2 linked regions of the Prochlorococcus marinus subsp. pastoris str. CCMP1986 genome follow. The protein of the gene in region 1 interacts with the protein of each later gene in a pairwise test. Links are inferred from orthologs where the notes say so. Each region holds a gene or a part of one and is shown on either strand. Other genes may lie near its edges.

What was found. The genes of interacting proteins can lie anywhere in the genome.
Region 2: the proteins of TX50_RS03145 (region 1) and sfsA interact in binary tests that used the Escherichia coli proteins (3 or more experiments, as listed by UniProt). The link is inferred for Prochlorococcus marinus subsp. pastoris str. CCMP1986 from one-to-one orthologs.

The regions. Positions count from the first base shown.
Region 1 is NC_005072.1:557,045-560,436, reverse strand. What follows is about bases 81-2,960. They hold TX50_RS03145 (glutamate-5-semialdehyde dehydrogenase), read right to left. Parts: upstream 2,236-2,960; coding sequence 925-2,235; downstream 81-924. Other genes in these bases: TX50_RS03140 (translocation/assembly module TamB domain-containing protein), read right to left, coding at 2,301-2,960; folB (dihydroneopterin aldolase), read right to left, coding at 553-915; TX50_RS03155 (esterase/lipase family protein), read right to left, coding at 81-547. In the rest of the region: more of TX50_RS03155, read right to left, coding at 1-80; more of TX50_RS03140, read right to left, coding at 2,961-3,392. UniProt on the Escherichia coli protein: Catalyzes the NADPH-dependent reduction of L-glutamate 5-phosphate into L-glutamate 5-semialdehyde and phosphate. The product spontaneously undergoes cyclization to form 1-pyrroline-5-carboxylate.
Region 2 is NC_005072.1:250,533-253,922, reverse strand. Bases 340-3,087 are described here. They hold sfsA (DNA/RNA nuclease SfsA), read right to left. Parts: upstream 2,213-3,087; coding sequence 1,466-2,212; downstream 340-1,465. Other genes in these bases: murJ (murein biosynthesis integral membrane protein MurJ), read left to right, coding at 2,286-3,087; TX50_RS01365 (ammonium transporter), read right to left, coding at 340-1,291. Outside these bases: more of TX50_RS01365, read right to left, coding at 1-339; more of murJ, read left to right, coding at 3,088-3,390. UniProt on the Escherichia coli protein: Binds to DNA non-specifically. Could be a regulatory factor involved in maltose metabolism.

The DNA.
Region 1 (3,392 bases):
TTACCAAATTTTTATGTTTATAGATCTTTAATGATATTTTCTCACCCGAATTCAAACAAGCTCTCCATCCAGGGAAAACCATAAGATCCCAATAAGTAAAAAAACTAATACAATCGATTCCACTAAGAAGATAATCGGATCTAGAAAGCTCTCTTAATAAAGGACTATTTATTTTCATCTCAGATATTCCTTTAAAGGGATACTTAGGAATTAATTGAGATGAAAGAGTTCCATTATGTGGCGAACCAATAGTTATAAATCTTCGAGTTCTTTTATAACCATTCAATTTTTTAATCCAATATCTACCAATTATTCCACCCATCGAAAATCCCAAAATATCAAGCTCTTTTTCATAACCATATTTTTCTAAAATCAAATAATTTAATAAATTAGTTAATTCAACAATAGATGTCATTCCATATTCGTGCTTTAATGTTGGGGAAAAATATTCAATTCCAATTTCATCAAGTTTAGAAGTTATCGAAGAGAAAATGTCTGCTGTATTCCAGAGTCCATGAATTAATATTATGGGATTTCTCTTTGACAATACGGTTAATTATTTTCAAAAACTCTTACTATTGAAACCTCTCCATCAAAACCAGTAATTGGAGGTTTACATTTCGTTAATATAATTTTAATTTTGCTAAGTTGAAACTCTTCATCAATAATTTTTAAAATTTCATTTGAATATTTCTCAATAGTTAAGCAACATATTTTCTTAGATTGATATTTTAATATTTCAACTAATTTCGAATAATCAACTGTACTTTTAATATCATCATTTTGAGTACAATTTTCAAAATCAGACCATAAAAATACATCTAAACTAAAAAGTTGACCTAGGTCCCTTTCTTGTTCTAAAACACCAACTCTTGCCCAAAGTTTAATATCCTTAATTTTTAAATATGTTTCCATTTCTAAGAGCTAAACATCTTTATGTGAATAGATTAATTTTCCAGATGAAAAATCATCAACAATATGGCCTTCGCCTCTTAAAAAATACTTATAAGTTACTAGCCCCTCAAGACCTACTGGGCCTCTTGGGGGCAATGTCTGTGTAGATATTCCAACTTCTGCTCCAAAGCCATACCTAAAACCATCTGCGAATCTTGTTGAGCAATTATGAAAAACACCTGAACTATCTATCTCGCTCATAAATTTATTAGCATTATTGATATTTTCCGTAATTATTCCATCTGTATGTTTTGAACTAAATTTTTGTATATGAGCAATTGCTTCTTCTAAATCATTAACAATTTTTATAGAAAGAATAAGATCTAAATATTCAGTTTGCCAGTCCTCATAATTAGCTTCAAAAGCAACACCCAATTGAAAAGATTTTTTATCTCCAATCAATTTAACATCGTTAGAGTTAAACATTGGAATAGCCTTATTCAAAAATTCAGAGGCAGTATCTTTATGTATCAAAAGAGTCTCAACAGCATTACATGCAGCTGGATATTGGATCTTACTATCTAAAGCCACTTTTAAAGCCATATCTAGATTTACTTCGTTATCTATATATAAATGACAAATTCCATCAGCATGACCTAAAACAGGAATTTCTGTATTCTCCTGTATAAATTTAACGAGTTCATTGCTCCCTCTTGGAATTATTAAGTTTATATATTTTTCTAAATTCAACATTGCCATACTATCTTTTCTACTTGTGAGAAGACAGATTGCATTTTCATCAAGATTTGAATCTTGCAGACCCTCCTTAAGTGCAGAAACTATTGCAAGATTAGTTAAATTTGCTTCACTTCCCCCTTTTAGCATTACTCCATTTCCAGATCTAATGGCCAGAGAACTTATTTGCATTACAGCATCAGGTCTTGATTCAAAAATCACTCCTAATACTCCTATGGGTACTGTTTTTCTTTCAAGGATTAAACCTTTAGAAAGTTCCCTTTTTATTTGAATTTGACCAACTGGATCAATCAAATTCCCAACTTGTCTTACCCCTTCAATTCCTAAATTAAGTTTTTCTTTTGATAGCTTTAATCTAGAAAGTAAGGACTTTGAAATTCCTTTAATTTCTGCTTTTTTATAATCTTCGATATTAGCCTCAATTATTTCTTTAGAGTTTTTTTCTAAATAATCAGCCATTAAGTTCAAGGCTCTAATTCTGTCATCATTATTTGTTTGACTTGTTTTAATTGAAGCCAGACGAAGTTGCTTTGCTTTTTCTAAAAGCTCATTATCAGGAGTTGGCACTTCAAATATATCAGTCATAATTAAGTTTAATTCACTTAATAATAATTCAAAATAAGCATTCTTAAAAACTTTTATTTTAGGAATTAATATCTGAAAAATAATTGAACTTGACTTTTCCACTCTCCCTCTGAATCTAGAGAACCTAATAATTCTAAGTTTGGATTAGCTTGTAAAGTAAGTATTCCTAAAGGGGGTAAATCATCTCTATCTGGAGTAGCTTGAACAGCAAAGTTAACTCTATCAGTAATATCAAGACCTATTTCGGCAATCCAAGCTTGAGTAGACAACCCAGCATTTGAAGATGATTCATCAGTATCATCTACATCAAGGTTTTCATTAGAAAAAACATTATTAATTGATTCATTATTTTCTATTAGAGCAGGATACAAAGACAATTGAAATTTCTCGCTAAATCCATTTGCCGTATTAAGTTGAGAAATAAATGCTCTATTTATTAAATTTGCAGAGTTTCCTCCTATCAAACCAATAATTTGAGATCTGTTATAACTTGGAGTACTTCTTAATAGTATTTTTCTATTTTCATCCTCAAATGATAATTGATCTAAAAAGCCTTCATATGATGCTTCGATTTTTATAAGTCTTGTATTACCGATACCAACCGCTCCAAAACCACTTGAACTAACATTCGCATCTAGACCTCTTGAAATATTAAGATCTTGATTATTTTCACTAATTGGTATTATTGAATCTGGAACTTTACTAGTTAGTGAAAAGTTAATAAAAGGAACAATGCCACTTCTAGAGGCAAATAAAATATAATTTTCTTTATTTTTATCTAATTTAAATGGTGTTGTATATAAATTTGCTGTACCTCTACTTAAATTAATAAGGCCTCTAGCATTTAAATCTTCTCCAACCTGTCCATTAAAATTTAAATCTAACTTGGTATCTAAATAAGCCTTAACTATACCTGCATATTGAATTCTAAAATCCGGCCCAAGTTTTAATTTTAGATTCTTAAAACTTAAATTTTCAAGATAATTTGGTAAGTTTTCTCCTAAAAGAAAAGAACTTAATATAGTTTCATTAGAAATTATTTCAATATTTTTATCTTTTTCCCAAAATATTTCTGGCCAATTTCTTTCATTATTTCTTTCTTTAAAATTATTTTTTTTATTATTTTTTTTATTAGCATTATTTAAATTAATTAGCCC
Region 2 (3,390 bases), 310 kb from region 1 along the record:
GAGCTTGAACAAGAAGTAGATTAATACCACCACCATTGAACAATCCCATACCTGCTCCATCTCCTTGAACTGCAGTTCCCCAAAGACCAATAACTAGGGTACCCCATACACCACAAACTCCGTGAACAGAGAATGCACCAACAGGATCGTCAATTTCAGCTGCATCAAGTGCTGCAACGGAGAATACAACGATAATACCGCCAACTAGTCCAGCGAACCAAGCTCCCGCAAGAGTCATGTCACCACAACCTGCAGTAATACTTACCAAACCAGCAAGAATACCATTAATGATCATAGTAAGATCTGGCTTTCCGGAAGTTAAAGTAGAAACAATAGTTGCTCCAATAGCACCAGCTGCAGCTGCAAGAGTAGTCGTTACAGCAACATATGGAACCCATTGATCCATAGCAAGTTGAGAACCAGGATTAAATCCGTACCAACCTATCCATAGAATTAAAGCGCCTAAAGTAGCAATAGCCATATTGTGACCAGGCATAGCCTGTGGCTTTCCATCGGAGTATTTACCGATTCTTGGTCCTAGGAGCATAGCCCCCACTAAACCTGCCCATGCTCCAACTGAGTGAACAATTGAAGAACCTGCAAAGTCAACGAAACCAAGAGAATCAAGCCAGCCACCATTCCATTTCCAGCTACCAGCAATTGGATAAATAAATGCTGTTAATACAATCGCAAAAACAACAAATTCACCAAATTTAACTCTTTCAGCAACAAGACCAGAAACGATAGTTGCTGCAGTACCTGCAAAAGCAGACTGGAATAAGAAATCAACTGTTGGAACTAATCCAGCATCAGTAACCATATCGGCTGTTACTGTCGGATCAAAAAATAAGCCTCCAAAATATAGCCATCCGTCAGCAACACTTCCTCCGTACATTAATGAGTAGCCAATAAACCAATAAGAGGTTACAGCTAAAGCAAATACGAAAAGGTTTTTAGCAAGAATGTTGACGGCGTTTTTAGACCGACACATACCCGCTTCAACCATAGCGAAACCGGCGTTCATGAAGATCACTAAAATAGTAGCGATCAAAAGCCATAAATTGTTAGCTAGAAAAGCTGCATTCAACTCAGGTAAATCAGCTGCGTGAGCTGAAAGATTAAAAATACCTAAACCAAACAAAGCTAGAGGGACAGTTGCAAGCCACAACATTGAGCGGTTTGAACTGAACCCACGAATACTCCTCAAAAGGAGCATAGGTCCGTTTACAAGACTTGCATCTTGAAGTTTGGACCTAGAGCGCCTTTGAGGCGTTTGCAAAGCAGTGGTCATAAATAAAAAATTAGTCTGCAAAAAAACAGGAGGTCCTGTTTCCTTTCATATATAATTTTGCTCAGAAAACTTATGTATGTCTAGTAGTCGTTTATACCAATTTAATTGTTGTATACCAAATAATCTTTGTTAAATTGAGGTATTTTTTCTAAATCAACTTAAAATCCCAAAAAATTAATTTAATTTTAAGGGTTTAAATCCTTTCCAAGCTACATGATCTGAATGAAACTCAAAACAGCATGGAATTAGTAACATACCTGCACTAATTGATTCTCGAAAAAGCTCTCCATACAATGGATCTGATTCATCTCCAGGGGCAAAATAATCTATATCTTTTCTTGTAATGCAAGGAACTAAAACACTTTTACTTTCAGGAATTAAGCCTTTTAATTCTATTAAATGTTTTTGTCCTCTTTTAGTCTCCGTATCAGGGAAAAGAGCTACATTATTTTTTGTCCAAGTAGTATTTTTAACCTCAACATAAATGTTACGATTATCAGGATTTGAAGATTTTGGAGTTAAAAGAAAATCAATTCTACTTTTTTTATCTTTGCCATAAGGTACTTCAGACTTGATTTTAGCTATCTCCCCGAGTTTATCTTTGAATAGGTTTTGTTCAATAACTTTTCTAATCAGTTTATTTGCAAATAATGTATTTATCCCAACCCATACCTCTTTGTTATCTCTTCCTATTACTTTTACTTGTTCCCAAGTCCAAGGTAGCTTTCTTTTAGTTGATGAAGAGAAGCTAATTCTTACGTTAGCTCCTTCGTTTAAAAGACCCTTCATCGGGCCTGTATTAGCACAATGGGCAGTAACTATTTCTCCATTTTCAATCTGAATATCAGCGAGAAATCTTTTATATCTTTTAATTAAAATACCTTCAATTAATGGTTCAAATTCAATTATTCGATCATTCATAAAGTGTGAACTAGATTAGAAACAAAATATAATGGAATCTAAATCTTCTTGAAAAGATTTAACTCAATATCAAATGCATTCATATTTTAAAAATAATTTAGCTTCAATTTCTTTTGCCACATCTCTAAGTAAAGTTGCGGGTTTTATAAGACAAATATTTATCGCTGCAGCCTTTGGAATTGGAATAACATACGACGCCTATAACTACGCCTACATAATCCCAGGTTTTTTACTTATTATTATTGGTGGAATTAATGGCCCATTACATAATGCAGTTGTAGCAGTGCTAACTCCACTTAAGAGGAGAAAGGGGGGCCTCGTATTAACAAAAGTAAGTATTAAACTGACTTTGTTATTTTTTATTCTAGGAGTAGTTGTATATTTTAATTCAGGTTTTCTAATAAACTTTATAGCCCCAAATTTAAGTGATGAAGCTAAATCTATCGCAACTTATCAATTAAAAATCTTAACTCCTTGTATTCCTCTTTCTGCTTTTATAGGGTTGAGTTTTGGAGCTTTAAATTCAAGAAATAAATTTTTCTTATCAAGCATAAGTCCAGCTTTAACAAGTCTGACAACAATTTTATTTATTTCAGCCAGTTGGATCTTTAGTCATCAAAATACAAATTCTAATTATTTGGTTTATTCAGGATTACTGGCCAAAGCGACCTTAACAGGTACTTGTATACAATTTGCTATTCAGTGCTGGGAAATCAATAAGATCGGCTTATTTAGATTTAATTCGGCTTGGCATTTATTTAAAAATGAAGAGAAAAGAATCTTCAAATTAATCGCTCCTGCAACAATTTCATCAGGTTTAGGGCAAATTAATGTTTTTGTTGATATGTTTTTTGCTTCAAGCTTTCAAGGTGCCGCATCGGGATTAGCATACGGTAATTTTCTTATACAAGCTCCACTGGGAGTTTTATCAAACGCTTTGATATTGCCACTACTTCCAAAGTTTTCAAAATTCAATAGTAAGCAAGAGAATAGAAACTTAGAAAAAAGTTTAATCTCAGGAATAGAATATTGTTTTTTAACAACTATTTTTTTGACTGGTTTTTTTATCACATTTAATAATCAATTAGTGCAATTTATTTTTCAAAGAGGTGCTTTTAATTCCGAAGCCGTATTTTTAGTAAAAAATATTTTAATTGCCTATGCTGCTGGAATTCCCT